One region of the Azospirillum sp. B510 genome, then DNA from elsewhere that is predicted to be linked to it. Evidence: riboswitches for the same ligand, from Rfam matches in the RefSeq annotation. Region 1 holds a riboswitch; each other region holds the start of a gene.

What was found. A riboswitch is a leader RNA that binds a small molecule or an ion and turns the genes downstream of it on or off. The one in region 1 is predicted to bind thiamine pyrophosphate.
Region 2: another riboswitch for thiamine pyrophosphate. It lies ahead of AZL_RS07920 (ABC transporter ATP-binding protein); the one in region 1 lies ahead of thiC (phosphomethylpyrimidine synthase ThiC).
Region 3: another riboswitch for thiamine pyrophosphate. It lies ahead of AZL_RS17615 (ABC transporter substrate-binding protein); the one in region 1 lies ahead of thiC (phosphomethylpyrimidine synthase ThiC).

Annotation. Positions count from the first base shown of each region.
Region 1 is NC_013854.1:599,534-607,019, forward strand. Features, by position in the region: gene AZL_RS02770 (cation:proton antiporter) at 1-1,216, shown strand, start outside; gene argB (acetylglutamate kinase) at 1,299-2,198, shown strand; gene AZL_RS02780 (hypothetical protein) at 2,229-2,510, shown strand; gene AZL_RS02785 (CorA family divalent cation transporter) at 2,567-3,550, shown strand; TPP riboswitch at 3,627-3,760, shown strand; gene thiC (phosphomethylpyrimidine synthase ThiC) at 3,894-5,621, shown strand; gene greB (transcription elongation factor GreB) at 5,692-6,243, opposite strand; gene AZL_RS02800 (Rne/Rng family ribonuclease) at 6,345-7,486, opposite strand, start outside.
Region 2 is NC_013854.1:1,722,385-1,729,870, forward strand. Features, by position in the region: gene AZL_RS07900 (hypothetical protein) at 252-1,877, shown strand; gene AZL_RS07905 (hypothetical protein) at 2,064-2,618, opposite strand; gene AZL_RS07910 (hypothetical protein) at 2,615-3,226, opposite strand; gene AZL_RS07915 (acetoin utilization protein AcuC) at 3,398-4,570, opposite strand; TPP riboswitch at 4,658-4,764, shown strand; gene AZL_RS07920 (ABC transporter ATP-binding protein) at 4,827-5,558, shown strand; gene AZL_RS07925 (ABC transporter permease) at 5,555-6,322, shown strand; gene AZL_RS07930 (ABC transporter substrate-binding protein) at 6,354-7,295, shown strand.
Region 3 is NC_013855.1:515,376-522,861, forward strand. Features, by position in the region: gene AZL_RS17595 (ABC transporter permease) at 1-240, opposite strand, end outside; gene AZL_RS17600 (ABC transporter permease) at 245-1,393, opposite strand; gene AZL_RS17605 ((2Fe-2S) ferredoxin domain-containing protein) at 1,579-1,911, shown strand; gene AZL_RS17610 (DMT family transporter) at 2,094-3,011, shown strand; TPP riboswitch at 3,045-3,164, shown strand; gene AZL_RS17615 (ABC transporter substrate-binding protein) at 3,235-4,383, shown strand; gene AZL_RS17620 (branched-chain amino acid ABC transporter permease) at 4,388-5,260, shown strand; gene AZL_RS17625 (branched-chain amino acid ABC transporter ATP-binding protein/permease) at 5,253-6,989, shown strand; gene AZL_RS17630 (ABC transporter ATP-binding protein) at 6,986-7,486, shown strand, end outside.

The sequences.
Region 1 (7,486 bases):
GTTCTTCCTGTGGCGGCTCGGCGGCGGGCGCCACATCGCGCCGATGGTGGTGATCCAGATCCTGTTCGGGGTGGCGCTCGGCCCGTCGCTGCTCGGCCGGCTGGTGCCGGACCTGTGGGGGGTGCTGTTCGCGCCGGCGGCCCTGGCGCCACTGTCCGGGCTGGCGCTGATGGCCGTGCTGTTCTTCGCCTTCCTGACCGGCCTGCATCTCGATCCCGCCGAGTTCCGCGGTCGTGGCGGGGCGTTCGCCACCGTGGCGCTGTCCAGCATGCTGGTGCCGACCCTGTTGGGGGTGGGTCTGGGCTGGTGGCTGGCCGGGGCTTTTCCCGCCATGACCGGTCCGCGTGCCACCCCCGGCCTGTTCGCCGCCGGTTTCGGCATCTGCGTCGGCGTTACCGCCTTGCCGGTGCTGGGCGCCATCCTGCGCGAGATGGATTTGCTGGGCGAGCGGGTGGGGCGGCTGGCGCTCGGCTGTGCCGCAGTGAATGATGCGCTGTTGTGGTTGCTGATCGCCGCCGTTCTCGCCTGGTCGACCGCGGACGGCGGTGATCGCTGGACGGTCGCCTGGGTGGGGGTGTTCGGCTTTGTCTATGTCGGGGTGATGGTCCTGGCGGTGCGCCCGTTGCTCGACCGATTGCTGGAGCGGGTGGTGCCGGACGGGCGGATGGGTGATACCGCGGTGGTGGTGACCTGTGCCGCGCTGCTGGCGTCGGCCGCGGTGACCGAACTGATCGGGCTGCATTACATCCTGGGTGCCTTCGTCGCCGGCAGTGCCATGCCGCGCCGCCATGCCGCCGCGATCCTCGACCGGCTGGAACATTTCTCCACCCTGATCCTGCTGCCCTTCTTCTTCACGCTGACCGGTTTGAAGGTGACCTTGACGCTGGACGATCCGGCGCAATGGACGGTCTTGGCGCTTGCCAGCCTCGCCACCCTGGCCGGCAAGATGGCGGGCACCGCGCTGCCCGCCCGCCTGACCGGGGAAAGCTGGCGGGATGCGCTCAGGCTCGGCACGCTGATGCCCTGCAAGGGGCTGATGGAGGTGATCGTGCTGACCGTGCTGCTGGAGGCGGGGGTGCTGTCCGCGTCCTGCTTCTCGGCGATGGTTCTGATGGCGGTGGCGGTCACCGCCCTGACCCAGCCGATGACCCGGCTGGCCGGCTGGCGCCGTCCGGTCGCCGCCGCTGTCTCCGGCGCCCGGTCGCGGGGTGTGTGACCGTTAAATTCACCCCTAGGCAACCGCCCGGCCTTTCCGTTAAAGAAGCCCGACAGTCCAACCCGACAAAGGGCATCCTCCCGTGCAGACTCCCTCCCGTGACGAGTGGCTCGCCAAGGCCCGCACCCTGTCCGAAGCGCTGCCCTACATGCGCCGTTATGCCGGGAGCACCTTCGTCATCAAGTATGGCGGGCATGCCATGGGCGATGCCAGCCTGGCGGAGCTGTTCGCGCGCGATATCGTCCTGCTGAAGCAGGTCGGCATCAACCCGGTGGTCGTCCATGGCGGCGGCCCGCAGATCGGCCAGATGCTGGAGCGGCTGAAGATCAAGTCCAGCTTCATCGACGGCCTGCGCGTCACCGACAAGGAGACGGTCGAGGTGGTCGAGATGGTGCTGGCCGGCTCCATCAACAAGCAGATCGTCGCCGCCATCAACAGCGCCGGCGGCCGCGCCGTCGGCCTGTCGGGCAAGGACAGCAACCTGATCACCGCCCGCCGGCTGGAGCGCGTGCAGCGCGACCCTGACAGCAACATCGAGAAGGTGCTGGATCTCGGCTTCGTCGGCGAACCCTACAAGGTCAATCCGCAGATCCTGCATGCGATGGCCCAGTCGGACATCATCCCGGTGATCGCGCCGGTCGGCTTCGACGTGAAGGGCGACACCTACAACATCAACGCCGATACGGCGGCCGGTGCGGTCGCGGCGGCGGTGAAGGCAGCGCGCTTCTTCCTGCTGACCGACGTCGCCGGCGTGCTCGACAAGGAAAAGAAGCTGATCGAGAGGATGTCGCTGGAGGATGCCCAGAGGGCCATCGCCGACGGCACCGCGTCCGGCGGCATGATCCCGAAGATCGAGACCTGCATCGGCGCGGTGGAGCAGGGCGTCGAGGCCGCGGTCATCCTCGATGGCCGCGTGCCGCATGCGCTGCTGCTGGAGATCTTCACCGAGGGCGGCGCCGGCACGCTGATCGGCAAGGCCTGATCCGTCGACGGGGACTGCTGGGGGGACCAGATGACCGACCTGCGCAAGGAGCTGCTCCGCCAGATGCAGGCCATCCGCGAGCGGATGGACCCGAAGCTGGTGGAGCGCGCCAAGCTGGCGGCGTTGGGCAAGGTCCCCTATGACAGCGACGCGGCGAAGGAGGCGGTCGGCCATTTCCTCGACGCCAAGCGGGATGGCGGCGCTTTCCGCCGCAAGCTTGAGCAGGCGCTGAAGGCCGAGGGGGCGACGCTGGATCTCGACGGGGAGAAGGCCGCGCCCGAGAAGCCGAAGCGCGGTGGCCGGCTGACGTAAATTGCCCCTCTCCCGGGGCGGGAGAGGGGCGGGTTACCTACGCAAGGAGCACCGCCTTGCTGCATGTCTTCGTCAATGACGGCGGCCTGTTGCGTTGGGCGAGGGGGGCCGCGGAGGACGCGGCGCCGCTGCCCGACAGCACGGTCTGGCTCGACCTGATCAACCCGACGCCCGACGAGCTGTCGCGGGTGGAGGCGCTGATCGGCACCGGCCTGCCGACCCGCGAGCAGATGGCGGAGATCGAGGAATCGAGCCGGCTGCGCATCGCCGGCGGGGTGCTGACCATGACCGTCACCGCGCTTGTCTGGGCCGACACCGACGAACCGCGCATCGCCACCGTCAGCTTCGTTCTGGCCGGGCGGCGGTTGGTGACCATCCACGACATCGATCCCCAGCCCTTGCTGGCCTTCCGCCGCCGCGCCATCCACGGCCGGGTGGCGGCCTCCCGCGGCGAGCTGGTGCTGGCGGCGCTGGTGGATGGGATGATCGACCGCACCTCCGTCGTGCTGCGGCGGACCGGGGTGGAGCTGGACGCGCTGAACCGGCGCTTCTTCCGCGGGCGCAAGCTGCGGTCGCGCGGCGAGACGCTGGATGACGCCCAGACGTTGAAACGCATCGGTCATGCCGGGCATCTGATCGGCAAGGCGCGGGTCAGTCTGGCCAGCCTGACCCGCATGACCGATTTCCTGGCGCGCGGCGATGGCTGGCATTCCGGCAAGGCGGCGCGGCGCTGGGCCAAGACCACGTTGCAGGATCTGCGGGGGTTGGACCAGTATGCCCGTTTCCTGTCCGGCAAGGTCGCCCTGGCGCTGGACACGGCACTCGGCCAGATCAATGTCGAGCAGAACGAGATCGTCAAGATCGTCTCGGTCCTCACCGTCCTGCTCTATCCGCCGATCCTGGTGACCAGCATCGGCGGCATGAATTTCACCGACATGCCGGGGCATGAATCGCCCTTCGGCTATCCCGGCGCCCTGGGGCTGGTGCTGCTGTCGGCGCTGCTGCCGGTGATCTATGTGCGGCTGAAGCGCTGGATGTAGCGTATTTCCACAATGTGGCCGGCGGATCGTCCGCCGCGCTTTCCTTTTGACACGACCGTCCGCCGGCGGCAGGATGGGCGCATTCCAGGGGGGTCCCGACAGGGGGCTGAGATACCAACGGCCAAACGGCGCGAAGCGCCATCGGCAGCGTGGTGACCCTTTGAACCTGATCCGGGTCATACCGGCGAAGGGAGGGACCTCGTGACGGGCCGATTTCCGCCCCGTCCGGCCGAGCAAACCCCGCCAGTCCGGGGACCCATGACAGGGAATCGGCCCGCACGATGATACCGCACCTCCGTCCGCAGTCCCGGGTTTGTCCGCCCAACTCCGACGGAGAAACCCAATGCCCAAGGACTTCAACGAGAACGCCATCCGCATCTCGACCGGCCCGCTGCCGTCGTCGCGGAAAATCCATGTGCCGGGCACGCGCTTTCCCGACCTGCGCGTCGCCCTGCGTGAGATCGCGCTGTCGGGCGGCGAGCCGCCGCTGACCGTTTATGACGCGTCAGGCCCCTACACCGACGAGACGGTCGCCATCGACGTGCGCGCCGGTCTGGCCAAGCATCGCCGCGACTGGATCCTGGCGCGCGGCGATGTCGAGACCACCGACGGCGGCGTGCTGCGCGCCAAGGGTGGCGGGGCGGTGACCCAGATGGCCTATGCCCGCGCCGGCATCGTCACCGCCGAGATGGAATATATCGCCGTCCGCGAGAATCTCGGCCGCGCCGCCGCCTTGGAAGCGGCCCGCGACGGCGAGGATTTCGGCGCCGAGATCCCCGACTTCATCACCCCGGAATTCGTTCGCGACGAGGTGGCGCGCGGGCGGGCGATCATCCCGTCCAACATCAACCATCCCGAGTCGGAGCCGATGATCATCGGCCGCAATTTCCTGACCAAGATCAACGCCAACATCGGCAACTCCGCCGTGACCTCCTCGATCGAGGAGGAGGTGGAGAAGATGGTGTGGTCGATCCGCTGGGGTGCGGACACCGTGATGGACCTGTCCACCGGCGCCGACATCCACCAGACCCGCGAATGGATCCTGCGCAACTCCCCGGTTCCGATCGGCACGGTGCCGATCTATCAGGCGCTGGAGAAGGTGAAGGGCAAGGCCGAGGACCTGACCTGGGAGCTGTTCCGCGACACGCTGATCGAACAGGCGGAGCAGGGCGTCGATTACTTCACCATCCATGCCGGGCTGCGGCTGGCCCATATCCCGCTGACCGCCAAGCGGGTGACCGGCATCGTCTCGCGCGGCGGCTCGATCATCGCCAAATGGTGCCTGGCGCATCACCGCGAGAATTTCCTCTACGACCATTTCGCCGACATCGTCGAAATCTGCCGCGCCTATGACGTGGCGCTGTCGATGGGCGACGGCCTGCGGCCGGGCAGCCAGGCCGACGCCAACGACGCCGCCCAGTTCGCCGAGCTGGAAACCCTGGGCGAGCTGACCAGGATCGCCTGGGCGCGCGACGTCCAGGTGATGATCGAGGGGCCGGGCCATGTGCCGATGCACAAGATCAAGCACAATGTCGAGAAGCAGCTGGCGCTGTGCGGCGAGGCGCCCTTCTACACGCTGGGGCCGTTGGTGACCGACATCGCGCCGGGTTACGACCACATCACCAGCGCCATCGGCGCGGCGATGATCGGCTGGTTCGGTACGGCGATGCTCTGCTACGTCACGCCGAAGGAGCATCTGGGTCTGCCCGACCGCGACGACGTCAAGGCCGGCGTCATCGCCTACAAGATCGCCGCCCATGCCGCCGACCTCGCCAAGGGCCATCCGGCGGCCCGGCTGCGTGACGACGCCATGTCGCGCGCCCGCTTCTCCTTCCGCTGGCGCGACCAGTTCGCCCTGTCGCTCGATCCCGACACGGCGATGGCCTACCATGACGAGACCCTGCCGGCGGAGGGCGCCAAGACCGCGCATTTCTGTTCGATGTGCGGGCCGAAATTCTGTTCGATGAAGATCACGCAGGAGATCCGCGACGCCGCGGAGTCCGGCATGGCCGAGATGTCGCAGAAATTCCGCGAATCGGGCGGGGAGATCTACCAGCCGGCGGCGGAGTGAGGTCCTGGCGTTGCTGCCCCTCCCTCTCGAAGAGGGGGAGGGATGGGGAGGGGGCATCAACGCCCCCAACTCACCCCGCGTACCGGATCTCCAGCACCTCGACCTGTTCCATCCCCGCCGGTGTGCGCACGTCGACCATGTCGCCCTCCCGCGCCTTCAGCAATGCGCGGGCGATGGGGGAGATCCAGCTGACATGGCCGCGGTCGGGATCGACCTCGTCGGCGCCGACGATGGTGACGGTGTTCTCGGATCCGTCCTCGCGGGCATAGGTGACGGTGGCGCCGAAGAAGACCTGTTCGCGGTTCTTCTGGTCCTGCGGATTGACCACCACCGCCGATTCCAGCCGCTTGTTCAGGAAACGGATGCGGCGGTCGATCTCGCGCAGGCGTTTCTTGCCGTAGAGATAGTCGCCATTCTCAGAGCGGTCGCCATTGCCGGCGGCCCAGGACACCACCTCCACCACCTTCGGCCGCTCCACCCGCAGCAGATGGCGCAGTTCCTCCTGCATGCGCTGGAAGCCCGGCGGGGTCATGTAGTTCTTGAAGCCTTGGGGCAGCGGTGCCGGATCGTCGAGATCGTCGTCGTCCGGCGTGTCGTTCTCGCGGGTGAAGGCCTTGCTCATGGTCCGACCTGTCCTGTGGCGGGATGATGACGTCCGGGAAAAGGAAAAGGCGCCTTTTCGGCGCCTTTTCCCGTTTCACAGCGTCCGGTGGGCCGTTCGGCTTACCGCTTCCACCAGCCGCGGCGCGGCTTGGCGTCAGCCTCGGTCTCTGCCGGTGCGGCGTCGGGCTCGCTGGCCGGGGCGGGCGCCTCGGCAACCACCGGAGCCGCGACCGGCGCTGCTTCGGCCGGGGCCTCGGCGGCGGCCTTGCGCTTGCGCGACGCCTTCCTGGCCGGAGTGGCCTCGGCGGCGGGGGCCGGAGCTGCTTCCACCGGAGCCTCGACCGGAGCGGCGGCGACCTTGCGCTTGCGACCCCTGGCGGGGGCCTCGGCAACCACCGGGGCAATCACCGGGGTGGCGACCGGCGCGGCCTCGGCCGGGGCCTCCGCGGCGGCCTTGCGCTTGCGCGACGCCTTCTTGGCCGGCGCGGCCTCGGTGACGGGGGCCGGAGCGGCCTCCACCGGAGCCTCGACCGGAGCGACGGCGGCCTTGCGCTTACGGCCCCTGGCGGGGGCCTCGGCAACCACCGGGGCAACCACCGGGGTGGCGACCGGCGCGGCAGCGGCCGGCGCCGCTTCGGCCGGAGCCTCGGCGGCGGCCTTGCGCTTGCGCGACGCCTTCCTGGCCGGAGCCTTGGCCGCTTCGGCCGGAGCCGGGGCGGTCACCGGCGGTTCGGCGGCAGGCACCGGCACCGGGACATCCTCGGCTTCGGGAGCCGTGTCGCCGGCCAGGATCCAGTCGAGGTCGGACGCCTCGGCCGTGGCCGGAACTGGGGCGGCCGGAACCGGGGCGGCCGGAACCGCGGCGGTCTCGGCCGTGGTCACGACCTCCTCGCCACCGTCCACACCCTCCACACCGTCGCGACGCGACCGCCGGCGGCCACCGCGCTTGCCGCGGCGACGCTTCTTGCGGCCTTCGCCGTTGCGATCACCGGCATCGGCGCCGAACTCGTCCTCACCCTCATCCTCGTCGGCATCGTCGCTCTCGCCGTCGGAGTCGGTGGCGGGCTCGGAGATGGCGACGGTGGAGATCGCCTCGGCGGCAACCGGAAGGTCGGCCGGCAGCCCGACGGGCTGATCGGCCAGGTCGGCGTCCTCGTCGGTCTCCTGACCGGCCTCGTCCATCTCGGCCTCGCCCTCGGCGCTCTCGCCTTCGACGCGGCCGTCCTCGCGGTCACGGCCACGACCGCGGCGGCGGCGGCGGC
Region 2 (7,486 bases), 1.1 Mb from region 1:
AACCCCCGCAACCACCCCGCGGTTCCAAAACCCCATGTCACGGCGCCTTGCGGAGCGTCGGCGAAGTTGCCCGACATCGTGACTAGCCCCTTGACCGGGCTGGGATGTTTAGCGTCGTTTATGTCGTTTGGAAACCGTTTGCGCGTAATGGCCGCTTGTACTATTTTTTCGGCTCGAGGGGAATGGATTCCTTGTGATCCAACATCCGGACGCCGCCCCGCCGTTCTTTCATCTTGCCGGAATCCCATACGGTGTCGATCGACCGCTCGGAACTTGAACGGCTCCTTGCCGATCGCCCGGCTGGCAGCCGCAGCGCCATGCAGGCGGTTCGCGAGAGCTACGCAGACATCGGACTGATGCGCGAGCGCGGCCTGTCCTGGGCCGAAATCTCCGATCTGCTGGCGAAGCTGGGGGTAACCGCCCGCGACAACCAGCCGATCTCGCCCGTCACCCTGCGATCCGCCTTCTTCCTGGTCGGGAGCGAGGGCCGGGGGGGCACCATCGGCGGCGACCATGCCGCCGCTTCCGCCCCCACCCCCACCCCTGTCGAAACCTTGGCCGCCGTGCATGAAGCGGCCTTGTCGTCGGGTATGAAGGACGAGACGCCGACGTCGGATGGGCAGGACGTCGCCGACCCCGGCACACCGCCCGCCACCGATGGACAGGATGCCGGGCCGGAACCGGCAACGGACGGGATTGGTGAGACCGTGGCGGAGGAAGCGCCCGTCTCCGACGCCGCACCCGTTCCACAGCCGGTCGAAGCCGAACCCGAGCTTGGCCCCTCCGTCTCAAACCTGCTGGCTCCGGCGACCGCGGCGGCGGCCGAGGATGAGCCGGACGCCACGGGGACAGAGGGGGAGACGGACACCGAGCCGACGGCCGATTCCGGGGCCAGTTCAAGGACCGAATCCGGGCCCGGCAGCGAAACCGTCATTCCCACCTCCGACATCACCGGCCCGGCCCCTCGGCCGGCCTCCCCCCATACGCCCGCGACGGCCATGCCGGATACCGGACCTTCGGTGTCTCCGTCGCCGTTCTCCCCAATGACTCAAGACGACTCAACAAACGCACACTGGAAAGGCGATCGCATGCTGGGCACGATCTTCGTCCTCAATGACCGTGGCGGCGTCGGCAAGACGCTGCTGTCCCATCACCTGATGGCGACCGCCATGCTGGAAGGCCTGCAACTGAAGGTCGTCGAGTACGAGGTGAACGAGCGTCTCGCCCGTCTGTTCGGCCCGGACATGGTCGAACACCGCCGCATCACCCAGGATTTCATGAACCTGATGGGGTCGGGCGACGGCTTCTACGAGTTCTGGGATCTGATCGGGCCGGAGCTGCAACGCGGCGGCCGGCTGTATGATTTCGGCGGCAACATCTCCCAGTGGTTCTTCAACTGGGCCGAGGTGTCGGGCTTCGACTATTATGTCGGCGACGGCGAGCGGCTGACCTTCATGGTTCCGGTGACCGTCGACCTCGCCTCGCTCTCCACCGGCATGACGACGCTGGAACGCGTGGCGACCATCGCCCCGAAGGCCAAGCGCGTCCTGGTGGAGAATGGCTTCTCCGGTCCCTTCTCCCAGCTGGAGGACAGCCAGTACGCCCGCCGCAAGGCCGAGATGGTCGAGCGCGAAGGCTTGCAGGTCATCTCCATGCCGCCCTGCACCGCTCCAGCCTGGGCGCGTCTGACCGGCCATCGTCTCGATCAGGTGGCGACCATGACCCGCGAGGATCTGGTCAAGCTTGGCATGACCCCGCCGGTCGCCTCGCGTTCGCTGATCATCATCCATGAATGGCTGCGCAACATGCGTCAGGCGCTGTCGCCTTACCTGCACGACGCCTTCCGCCAGACCCCGGCCGCCGCCAAGACGCGCTGAGGATCCGCCGGCCGCTCAAGGCTGGCCGCTCAAGGCTTGTTCCCAATGGCCCTTCTCCCCTTCGGGGGAGGAGGGTTTTTCATGACTACAGCGTCGTGCGTTTAATATGAAACGCACGACGCTGTAGTTCTCCGTATGGCGATCGGATTCACGCTTCACATCGATTCCGATTTTACGCGATCCGATCTAGGCCGCGCTGCGCGCCGAACTGGCGCTATAGAGGTCCTCCTTGACCGCCGCCACCGACTTCACCTGATAACCCGGCCGCGCGCTGAAGCGGCGGCTGGCCCGTTCGGCGGCCTCGCGTTCCGACTCGGCCCAGACCAGATAATCGCGCCCGCGGGCCCATTCGACGGCCAGCGGATGGGCGGCGTCGATCTCGCCGATCTGCTGGTTCACCACGGTCACCAGCCATTCCTTGTCGCCGGGATTGCGCCTGTCGGTCAGGATCAGGATCTGCGGGCGCCGTTTCGATTGCGCGGCGGTCAGGCGCTGCTGGACCTCGACCTGCTTCTTGCGCAGTTCCACGATCTCGTTGGTCAGCGCCTCGATCTCGGCATGAAGCCCCTCCTCCTCCCGATGGAGGCGGTGGATGGTATTGTCCAGCTTGTCCTGGGAGTTGCGGACGCCCCGCACCCGCTGGCGTGTCAGCGACACCCGCTGCTCGACGGTCATCAGCACATTGCACAGCCAAGCGCCGATGGCGACGATGGCCAGGACGATGATGAAGTTGATCATCATGGGATGGCCCCCGTCCTGGCCCCCGTCCTGGCCCGCGCGGTGGCGGGTGGCGTGGGAGCGCCCTTGCCGCCGCCACGCGCATCGCCGCGCATGAAGGTCTTCTGGAAGCCCAGCTTGAAGGGAAAGGCGACGTCGCACATCTGCTTGGCCTCATCGAAACTCGAGGCCCAGATCTCGGCGACATTGGTGCAGCGCCAGATCGGATTCACCTGGGTCCGCTCACCGGACGCCCGCGCGGCGGACGACGCCTTCTCCTGGGTCACGGTGGCGGCGAACCTCATCAGGCCCGCCTGCGGGTCGCCAACCTCGTGAACGAACACCGGCGGCTGTTCGGCAAGATCACGGATTTGCTTCTCAACCTTGCGGATGTCGCTCTCCAGCCGGTTGCGATCATTGGACTGGCTGTTGCGGCGCTGAACAAGCTGGTTGACCCGGTTTTGCAGATCCTGCGCCTCGGCATGCAGCACATAGACGCGGTTTTCGATCTGATCCAGCCCGCTGCTCTTTTCCACGATGTTCGGCAGGAAATCCTTCAGCATCATGGCGACCGGAATGGCGGCCAGCATGATGATGACGACGGCGATCAGGAACAGCGTCGTATTCGACATCCGCCCGCCCATTCTCCCGCCAAGCCCGCTTCATCCGACCCGCCGAAGGAAACGGAAGTGGCACCCCTCTCGACGATCGAGAATCAACAAACAATCCGACTCCGTCAACAAATCGTCATAGTCCCGTCCGCAATTCATTGGAGCTCCGGTCCGGTCGCGGCCGGGCACCGTTCAGGATAGCGCCATCTCCGCCACCCGCCTCACCGCATCGCGCACCGGTCCGGGGCGCCGCTCGTCGCCCAGGGTGGTGAACCAATGGTCCGGCGGGTTGCGGCCGGCGGCGCGGTTCCAGGTCAGGGCGCGCAGCACCGCCTCGGCCTCCGCCGTCGGCGTCACGGCGGGATCGATACCGTTCATCACCGCCCAGATCCCGGCCCAACAGCGTCCAACCGACCAGGGGTTGTAACCACCACCGCCCACCACCAGAACACGTGGCGCCAGCGGCAGCAACGCCGTCACCGCATCCCACAATGCCCGGTTGGACAGTTCTAGCCGGCTGAGCGGATCCTCGGCCAGAGCATCGGCTCCGGTCTGGATCACCATCGCCTGGGGACGGAAGGAGCGGGCCAGCGGCAGGATCGCCGCCGCCATCACATGCTCCATCTCGCTGTCGTTGAAGCCGGGCGGCACCGGCAGGTTGCGGGCCATGCCGCCGGCGCGATCCTCCGCCTTGCCGGTGTAGGGCCAGCGGCCATCCTCATGGACCGAGACGGTCAGCACCCGGTCATCGTCGGCGAAGGCCAACTCCACCCCGTCGCCGTGGTGGGCGTCGAGATCGACATAGAGCACCCGCTCCAGCCCATGGTCCAACAGTTCCAGGATGCCCAGAACCGGCGCGTTGAAATAGCAGAAACCGCTGGCCCGGTCGCGCCGCGCATGATGGGTGCCGGCCGCCGGGGCATAGACCAGCCCGGCCGGCCGGTCGCCCAGGATGCGCGCCGCCTGCAAGGCCGATCCGCTGCTGTGCGCCGGCCGCCGGTACATCTCGGCGAAGATGGGATTCTCCAGCTTTCCCAGATTGTGGCGGGCGGCGGTCGCCTCGTCCACCCGCTGGTCCGCCTCCGCCCGCTTCAGCGCGGCGATGTAGTCGGTGGTGTGGAAGCGCGCCAACTCCTGTTCGCTCGCGACATGGGTGTCGAGATAGATCTCGTCCGGCAGCCAGCCCATCGCGCGGCTGAGGTCGATGGCGGTCGAGACACGCGGAATCGCCAGCGGGTGTTTCGGCCCATAGGTCGAGCCGCGATAGATCTCGCCACCGATGAACAGCGGGGTGCGGAGAGGCGTGGTCAGGGTCTGGACTCCCTCGTTCGCGCCAGAAACTAGGTGCCGCCGCGTGGCGGTCAAGCGCCTTCCCCGGAGGCCCGCTTCCGCGCTTCGGAAGTCCGGTCCCGCAATGCTTGCGGTCGCGGATCGTCCGCGCCTATAGTCGCCGCCTTCACTGGGGGGAGCCGATGGGCGGCTGAGAGGTCCCGTTGCGGGACGACCCCTGGAACCTGATCCGGTTCATGCCGGCGTAGGGATCAGTGATGCGGACCCGCAGCCTTTCCATCTCCACCCGTTCATCCTCCGCCACTTCGCCATGCCCGCCCCGATGCCGACGATGATGCCGCTCTCGGTGACGATCCGGCGCGCGCGGCTGACCTATGGCGGCACGCTGCTGTTTTCCGACCTGACGCTGGAGCTGCCGGCCGGCCGGACCACCTGCCTGCTGGGGCCGAGCGGCGTCGGCAAGACCACGCTGCTGCGCATTCTCGCCGGGCTGGCCGAACCAGAGCCGCCGACCGAGGTCGCCACCGGCGATGGCCAGCCGCTGGCCGGCCGCATCGCCTACATGGCCCAGCAGGACCTGCTGCTGCCCTGGCTGACCCTTCTCGACAATGTCCTGCTGGGTGACCGGCTGCGCCACCGCCGCCCCGATCCGTCGCGGGTGGAGCAGGCAAAGGCGCTGCTGGACCGTGTCGGGCTGGCGGGGCGGGAGCGCGACCGCCCGGCCGCCCTGTCCGGCGGGCAGCGGCAGCGGGTGGCGCTGGCCCGCACGCTCATGGAGGACAGGCCGCTGGTCCTGATGGACGAGCCCTTCTCCGCCCTCGACGCCATCACCCGGCTGCGTTTGCAGGAGACGGCGGCGGAGACGCTGGCCGGCCGCACCGTTCTGATGGTGACGCACGACCCGCTGGAGGCGCTGCGCATCGGCGACCGCCTGCATGTGATGACCGGGCGGCCCGCCATCATGGGGCCGGCGTTGGAACCCTCCGGCCCGGTGCCGCGCCGCGTCGATGATCCCGACCTGCTCGCCCATCAGGCCGAGCTGTTGCGGAGGCTGGCGGAATGAAGGCCCTGCTGCGTGTGGCGGTCACGCTCGCGGTGCTGGTCGCCGGTTGGCAGGCGCTGGTCTGGGCCACCGGCCTGCCGCGCTACCTGCTGCCCGGCCCGCTGGCGGTGGCGGACGTCCTGCGGCGGCAGGCCCCCCTGCTGTGGACCCATGGCCTGACCACGCTGGCCGAGATCCTGATCGGTCTGACGGCCGGGGTGACGCTGGGCGGGGTCAGCGCCCTGCTGCTGGCCCGCTTCCGCACGGCGCGGCGCTGGCTGATGCCGCTGCTGCTGGTCAGCCAGGCGATCCCGGTCTTCGCGCTGGCGCCGCTGCTGGTGCTGTGGCTGGGCTACGGCATGATGTCCAAGATCGCCATGGCGGTGCTGGTCATCTATTTCCCGGTGACGACCGCCCTGTTCGACGGGCTGCGGCGCACCGATCCCGGCTGGCTCGACCTCGCCCGCACCATGGGCGCCTCGCCAGCCGCCATGCTGTGGAACATCCGCCTGCCCGCCGCCCTGCCCGCCTTCTGGTCCGGTGTGCGGGTCGCCGCCGCCGTGGCCCCCATCGGCGCGGTGATCGGCGAATGGGTGGGGTCCTCCTCCGGGCTCGGCTATCTGATGCTGCACGCCAACGCCCGCATGCAGATCGACCTCCTGTTCGCCGCGGTTCTGGTACTGGGGCTGTTCGCGGTGACGCTCTATGCCGCCGTCGACGCGCTGGCCCGCCGCGCCCTGCCCTGGCAACCCGATACCCAACCCGCAGAAGACGCCAACCCTTGAAGGGGAGAGACACCCGATGAGACACCTGCCGATGAAGCACCTGCTCACCGCCGGCCTGATGGCCGCCAGCCTGATGACCTCGCTTCCGGCATCGGCCCAGGACAAGCTGTCCGTGATGCTGGACTGGTTCGTCAACCCCGACCACGCACCGCTGGTGGTGGCGCAGGAGAAGGGGTTCTTCAAGGATGCCGGGCTGGACGTGACGCTGACGGCGCCGGCCGATCCCAACGACCCGCCGAAGCTGGTCGCCGCCGGCGGCGCCGACATCGCCGTGTCCTATCAGCCGCAGCTGATCCTGCAGGTGGCGGAGGAACTGCCGCTGGTCCGCATCGGCACGCTGGTGTCGACGCCGCTGAACTCGGTCGTCGTTCTGCGCGACGGGCCGGTGAAGACGCTGAAGGACCTGAAGGGCCGCAAGGTCGGCTATTCCATCGCCGGTTTCGAGGACGCCCTGCTGGGCGCCATGCTGGAGAAGCAGGGCCTCGGCCTGAAGGATGTCGAGCTGGTCAACGTCAATTTCTCCCTCTCGCCGTCGCTGCTGTCGGGGCAGGTCGACGCGGTGGTCGGCGCCTTCCGCAATTTCGAGCTGAACCAGATGGAGATCGAGAAGCATCCCGGCCGCGCCTTCTACCCGGAGGAGGAAGGGGTTCCGCCCTATGACGAGCTGATCCTGGTCGCGCGCAAGGACAAGGCCAACGATCCGCGCTTCAAGCGCTTCCTGGCGGCGGTGGAGCGGGCGACTCTCTACATCCTGAACCACCCGGAGGAGGCGCAGGCCGCCTTCGTCAAGGACCGGCCGGAACTGAACGACGAGCTCAACCGCCGCGCCTGGGCCGACACGCTGCCGCGCTTCTCCCACAGCCCGGCGGCGCTGGACGGCGAACGCTACACCCGCTTCGCCGAGTTCCTGAAGGCGCGCGGGCTGATCAAGACCGTGGCGCCGCTGGACCAGTATGCGGTGGTGGTGAAGTAACCCCGTCATCGCCGCGGCAATCCGTCCCCACCCCCTGCCGCCATTGCCATCGGCCCCGGCGGAGCGTTACCTAGCCGCCTTTATTCACCAGGGTGGCGAGCGGTCTGGTCGCCGCGTTGAGATGATCAACGTTGGGCTGTATGGGCGCGCGTCGTCGGCCGCCGCGCTGACGGCGGCGTGACGGTGTCGGA
Region 3 (7,486 bases), on a different replicon from region 1:
GACCATGGCCAGCGCCACCCCGGCGGCGATGCCGGCCAGCAGCCCGAGCCAGGGGTTCAACGTCGCCGAGGCGACGGCGGCGGAGAAGAAGGCGCCGGCCAGCATCTTGCCCTCCAGCCCGATGTCGACCACGCCGGCCCGCTCGCAATACATGCCGGCGAAGGCGGCCAGCACCAGCGGCGTCGCCACCCGGATGGTGGCGCCCAGCAGTTGCAGGGCCAGGAGCAGCGCGTCCTCCATGGGCTCAGCCCCTTCCCCCGGTTGTGGCGTCCGCGGCGGCGCCGCCGCGGCGGCGGAACAGCGCCTCCACCTGCGGTTTGAACAGGTTTTCCATGGCGCCGGCGAACAGGATGACCAGACCTTGGATGACCATCACCAGCTCGCGGTTGATCGTGGGATATTCGAAGGACAGCTGGCCGCCGCCCTGCGCCAGGACACCGAACAGCAGGGCCGCCAGAATGATCCCGACCGGGTGGTTGCGCCCCATCAGCGCCACGGCGATGCCGACGAAGCCGACGCCGCCGGTGAAGTTCAGGATCACCCGGTGCTGGACGCCCAGGATCTCGTTCACCCCGACGAAGCCGGCCAAGGCACCGGAGATCAGCATGGCGATGATGATGTTTCGCGACGGCGAGATGCCGGCATAGACCGCCGCCCGCTCGTTGCGGCCGACGGTGCGCAGCTCGTAGCCCCAGCGGGTCCGGCGCAGGAAGACATGGAACAGCAGGCAGCAGGCCAGCGCCCACAGGAAGGACAGGTTCAGCGGCGAGGCCGGGATGGTGATTCCGAACCAGCCCAGCGCCCGGTCCATCGACGGCAGCCAGACGCCGGGATCGAACTCGCGGGTCTCCGGCGACTGGCTGCCGGGGCGGATCAGCACGTCCACCAGCAGCCAGGTCATGATCGAGGCGGCGATGAAGTTGAACATGATCGTCGTGATGACGATGTGGCTGCCGCGCTTGGCCTGGAGCCAGGCCGGGATGAAGGCCCAGGCGGCGCCGAACAGCGCCGAGGCCAGCACCGCCAGCACCGCCACCACCGGCCAGGGCCAGCCGGTCAGCGCCAGCGCCACCAGCCCGGCGCCGAGCCCGCCGAGATAGGCCTGCCCCTCGCCGCCGATGTTGAACAGCCCGCAATGAAAGGCGATGGCGACGGCCAGCCCGGTGAAGATGAAGTCGGTGGTGTAATAGAGGGTATAGCCGATGGCTTCCGGATAGCCCAGGGCCTCCGACAGCAGCAGTGACAGCACGTCCACCGGATTCTCGCCGATCACCAGGATCACCAGCCCGGACAGCACGAAGGCCGCGACGAGGTTGAGAACCGGCAACAGCGCATACCCGACCCAGCCCGGCACGGCGCCCGGCTGTCCTTTTCCCGACCCGCTCAGCAGCACCGGCGTCTCCTGGATTGCCCTTGCCGGGGATTCTTAACCGGCAAAGCCCGGCCGACCAAGCATTTCATCGCTTTGTAAAGTTGGCGGGCGCCGCGAGCTGGAGGCGTCGCGAAAAGCCTTGCTGCGACGCAGCATTCTGGCATGCTTCTTACCCATAGTAATTTTATGGCTATGGAGCAAGCCCGATGCCGCTCGACATTCCGCAGACCTTCCGCCACCATGTCTTCTGTTGTGCCCAGCAGCGCCCGCCCGGCCATCCGCGCGGCAGTTGCGCCGCCAAGGGCGCGCATCCGCTTTGGCAGCGGCTCGATCAGAAAATCCAGGGCCAGGGGTTGACTGACATCGGCATGGCGATGACGGGATGCCTCGGCTTCTGTTCCGCCGGGCCGCTGATGGTGGTCTATCCGGAAGGCATCTGGTACCGCCCGGAAACGCCGGAGGACATCGACGAGATCGTCGACTCGCATCTGGTCAACGACACGCCGGTCGAGCGGCTGGTGATGGTGCTGACGCGGTGAGGTGGAGGCTTCGATTGCTCCCTCCCAACCTCCCCCGCTGGGCGGGGGAGGGCTGGGGTGGGGGCAATCGAAGCCGACACGTCCAAAACCCCACGCCTACCAGACCTGCGGTTGCGGCATTGGGATGCGGACGGGTTTGCCCATAATGTGGGCAACCCTAGCCATTGCCATTCCGAACCGAAATGACCGCCAACGCCGAAACCGCCGATCTTCTGCCTGCCAAGGCCGATTCGGTTCCCTATGCCGTCGGCTGCTTCCTGGTGGCGATCGTGCTGTTCGCGGCGATGGACACGCTCATCAAGGTCCTGACCGCCGGCTATCCGGTGCCGCAGCTGATGTTCGTGCGGTCGCTGGTCGCCTTCCTGCTGGTGGGGGGCTACACGCTGGCCTGGGGCGGCGGCTTCGCGGCGATGCGGACCCGGCGGCCCCTGGGCCATGTCTGGCGGGCCTTCGCCGGCCTGATCTCCATGGGCTGCTTCTTCTATGCCTTCCGCGAGCTGCCGCTGGCCGACGTCTATGTGCTGAGCTTCGCCGGGCCATTGTTCATCACCGCGCTGTCGGCCCCGTTGCTGGGGGAGCCGGTGGGCTGGCGCCGCTGGGCCGCCGTGGTGGTCGGCTTCGGCGGCGTGGTGGTGATGGCGCAGCCGTCGGCCGGGGCGCCGCTGGTCCCGGTTCTGGTCGGGCTGACCGCCGCCCTGTTCTACGCCCTGGCGGCGCTGGCGGTGCGCGGCCTGTCGCGGACGGAGACCAGCGCCTCCATCGTGCTCTATCTGTTGCTGACGACGACGGTGGTCAGCGGCGCGCTGGCCGTGCCGGTCTGGACCACGCCGACCGCCGCCGGGCTGGGGCTGATGGCGCTGGTGGGGGCGTTGGGCGCCCTGGCGCAGGTGCTGCTGACCCAGGCCTTCCGCCGCGCGCCGCCGGCGGTGGTGGCGCCGTTCGAATATACCGGCATGGTGTGGGCCAGCCTGTTCGGCTGGATGGTGTTCGGCGACTTGCCGACCGCGCCGGTTCTGGCCGGCGCCATGGTCATCATCGGCAGCGGGCTCTATATCCTGCATCGTGAAACCATGGTGGCGCGCCGCCGGCTGGGTTCTTGACAGGACGGGGCCGGCGGCGACACTCTCGCCGCCTGTTCACGGCTGGGGTGCCCGTGCGGCCGCTTTGGAAAAAAGGCGGGTGGCGCGGGCTGAGACACACCCATCGAACCTGATCCGGGTCATGCCGGCGAAGGGAGCCGACCGGAACCCGACGGATTGGCCGCGAACGCCCCGTCCCCTCCGCGTCGCACCCGCTGCCGGCGCGAGTTGAGGAGTTTCGGTCATGCGGCGCGCGCTTCCCCTTCTGATCGGCCTGCTGGCCGCATCGTCCTGCCTGTCGTCCGGCCTGTCATCCACGGCCCGCGCCGATGACGCGCTGTCCTTCCCGGTGCTGGTGCCGTTGACCGGTTTCCTGTCGCTGGAGGGCACCAGCCAGCGCAACGGCGCCGTCCTGGCGCTGAGGCAGACGCCGGCCGGAATCGCCATCGCGTCGGAGGTCGTCGACACCGGCACCTCGCCCGAGGCGGCGGTGACCGCGCTGGAGCGCGCGGCCGGCGGCGGTACGATTGGCGCGGTCGCCGCCAGCATGCTCGGCACCCAGATGCTGGCGATGCTGCCGCTGGCCCACGACCTGAAGCTGCCGCTGATCACCGTGTCGGGCACCGCCTCGATCACCGAGCAGGGCAATCCCTGGGTCTTCCGCTTCTTCCCCGGCGACGCGGTGACCAAGGCCGCCCATGCCCGCTATGTGGTGGAGGAGTTGGGCAAGCGGCGGCCGGCGATCATCTACCAGACCACCGCCTATGGCCAGAGCGGCAAGACCCATCTCGACGCCGCCTTCAAGGCGCTGGACGTCACGCCCGTCTTCGAGGAGGGGGTGGACCCGGCGGCCAAGGATCTGCTGCCGGTGCTGACCAAGGCGCTGGCCGCCAATCCCGACGTTCTGGTGCTGCACCTCCATTCCGCGCCGACCGCCCTTCTGCTGCGGCAGGCGGCGTCCAGCGGCGTTACCCTGCCGATCGTCGCCGGCTCCGCCATGCATCAGCCGAGCACCGCCGCCCTGCTGGAGCCGGCGGAGCTGAAGGGCGTCTGTGCCGAGACCGCGGCCTCGCCCATCTCCGGTGACAGCCCGGAGGTCAGGGCCTTCACCGACGCCTACCGCGCCGCCTTCGGCAAGGAGCCGGACGCCTTCGCGCTCGGCCAGTATGACGGCATGACCATGGCGCTGGAGGCGGTGAAGGCCGGCGCCCGGACCCCCGACGCGATCCGCAAGGCGCTGTCGGCCGAGACCTTCAAGGGTCTCGCCATGACCTACAAGTCCGACGGCAAGGGCAACATGGCCCATTCCGCCGTCATCGTCTGCTATGACGGGACCAGCCGCGTGCCGGCGGTGGTGAAGCGGTACGACGACCCGGCGCTTGCGGCGAAGTGAGCGGATGGCGGCGCTTCAACTGCTGGTCAACGGGGTGGCGCTGGGAGCGGCCTACGCCCTGGTGGCGCTGGGCTTCGTGCTGGTGCTGAACGCCACCTCGGCGGTGAATTTCACCCAGGGCGACCTCGTCATGGCCGGCGGGCTGCTGGCGGTGGCGCTGGCGCCGCTGATTCCGCTGCCGGGCATCGTCCTGCTGCCGGTGGTGCTGGCGCTGATGGCGGCGCTCGGGCTGCTGCTGGCGCTGGCGGCCTATCTGCCCTTGCGCCGCCGCCCGCCGGCGTCGGTCTTCATCAGCACCATCGCCGTCGGCATTATCCTGCAGAATGGCGCCGCCATCCTGTTCGGGCCGGAGCCGCGCGCGGCGCCGCCGCTGTTCGGCGACGGCACGCTGTCCTTCGCCGGGCTGGCGGTTTCCGAGCAGTCGCTCGCCATCGTCGCGGTGGCGGCCGTGCTGATCGGGAGCCAGCAATGGGTGTTCGCCCGCACCCAGCTCGGCCGCCGGCTGCGCGCCACGGCGCAGGACCCGGAAATGGCGCGGGCCTGCGGCGTGCCGGTCACTGCCATGATCTTGCTGACCTTCGCCATCGGCGCCGCCTGCGCCGGAGCCGCCGGGCTGCTGCTGGCCAACCGCTATTTCGTCACGCCGGCATCCGGCGGCGACCTGATCCTGAAGGCCTACATCGCGGTGACGGTGGGGGGCTGGGGCTCCGTGCCGGGGGCGGTGGTGGGGGCGCTGCTGATCGCGCTGTTCGAGGTCGGGGTGTCGTCGGTGCTCTCCTATCCGGCGGCGCTGGGGGCCCTGTACCTGACGCTGTTGGCGATCCTGGTGCTGCGCCCGCAAGGGCTGTTCGGCGAAGCGGTGCGCCGCCGTGGCTGAGAGGCGCTTCCCGCTGGAAAGTGCCGCGTTCCTTGCCGGCGCGCTCGCCCTGCTGGTCTATGCGCTCGCCTTCGCCTCCCCCTATGGGCTGCGTGTCCTGACTGTCGCCGGCGTCTATGCGCTGGCGGCCTTCGGTTTCCAAATCGTCTTCGGTCTCGGCGGTGCGCTGTCGCTGGCGCAGGGCGCCTTCTTCGGCGTCGGCGCCTATGTGACGGGCATCCTTGGCAGCCGCTACGGCCTCGGCTTCGAGGCGACCTTTCCGCTGTCGCTGCTGGTCCCGCTGCTGCTGGCCCTGCCGGTCGGGCTGGCGGTGCTGCGGCTGGAGTCGCACTATTTCGCGCTGGCGACGCTGGGGATCGCGCAGGTGCTGCATCTGCTGGCGGTGAATTTGCCGGAGCTTACCGGCGGTTCGAACGGGCTCGCCGGGGTGCCGGCGGCGGTGCTGTTCGGCTGGGCGGTGCCGCGCGGGCTGCCGATGGCGGGGCTGGTCTGGGGGCTGGTGGCGCTGGGCGGGCTGATCGGCTGGCGGCTGTCGCGCGGGCGGTTCGGCCGCGCGCTGACCATGCTGCGCGACGACCCGCTGGCGGCGGGAACGCTGGGGCTGGATGTCGGGCGGCTGCGGCTCGCCGCCTTCGGCGTCAGCGCTCTGTTCGGTGGCGCGGCCGGCGCGCTGGCCGTCCACACCCAGCGCGTCGTCTCGCCGGAGGTGCTGGAGTTCCCGGTGATGATCTCCATCCTCACGATCGCCATCGTCGGCGGGCGCGGACGGATGGCCGGGGCGGTGCTGGGGGCGGTCCTGCTGCTGCATCTGCCGGAATGGTTCCGCTTCCTGGAGCGCGGCTATCTCGTCGTCTATGGCGCCGCCCTGCTGGCGACCGTGGTGCTGGCGCCGGACGGCCTGACCGGCCTGCTCGATCGGATCGCCGTCCGCCTTTGCGGCCGCCAGTCCCGCTTGCCGGTCGAGGCGAGGGAGCCGCCGCCCTCCGCCCATCCGAACGGGATGACGGTGGAGGGTTTGCGGAAGTCCTTCGGCGGCGTGCGCGCGGTGGACGGCGTGTCGCTGGAGTTGCGCCCCGGCACCATCACCGGACTGATCGGTCCGAACGGGTCGGGCAAATCCACGGTCATCAACCTGCTGTCGGGGTTGGAGCGGCCCGATGCCGGGCGGGTATCGCTGGGCGGGCGGGACGTCACCGCCGCCCGCGCCGACCGGCTGGCCCGCGCCGGCCTCGCCCGCGGCTTCCAGGCGGCGACCCTGCCCGACGGGGCCGGCGTGCTGGAGGCGGTGGCCGCCGCCCGCTTCGCCATCGATCCCGATGTCGCCACCGCAAAGGCGCATGCCCGCTGGGCGCTCGACCGGCTGGGCGCCGGCGCGCTGGCCGGCCAACCCTGCGGCGGCTTGCCGGCGGCGCTGCGGCGGCGGGTCGAACTGGCGCGCTCCCTGGTCCGCCGCCCGGCGGTGCTGCTGCTCGACGAGCCGGCGGCCGGGCTGACCGATGGCGAGAAGGTGGAACTGGCCGCTTTGCTGCGCGATCTGGCCGGGGAGGGGATGGCGATCCTGCTGGTGGAGCACGACATGGGTTTCCTGTTGCCGCTGGCGGGCCGGGTGCTTTGCCTCGACCGTGGGCGGGTGATCTATGACGGCCTGGCCGGCGCCGTCCGCCGGGATGCCACGGTGGCGGCCGCCTATTTCGGCCCGTCCCGATCCCACCCGGCGGGGGCGTCATGAGTGTCCTTTTGTCCCTCCAGGGGGTGAGCGCCGGCTATGGCGGGGTCGTCGCGCTCGACGACGTGACGCTGAGCGTGGCGGCGGGGGAGACCGTGGCCTTGCTCGGCGCCAACGGGGCGGGGAAATCGACGCTGCTGAAGGCGTTGCTCGGCCTCGTGCCGGCGCGGGGGGAGCTGCGCTTCGACGGCGCCGATCTCGCCCCGCTGGCGACGGAGACGCGGGTGCGGCGCGGCATCGGCTATGTGCCGGAAGGGCGGCGGGTCTTCCCCGGCATGAGCGTGCGCGACAATCTGGAGGTCGCCGGCCTGCCCGCCGCCCGCGACCGGGCGCTGGATGTCGAGCGTGTCTTCACCCTGTTCCCCGATCTGGCGGCCAAGTGCCGGGAGAGCGCCTGGCGCCTGTCCGGCGGCCAGCAGCAGATGTTGAGCCTCGGACGGGCGCTGATGGGGCGGCCGCGCCTGCTGCTGCTCGACGAGCCGTCGCTCGGCCTGTCGCCC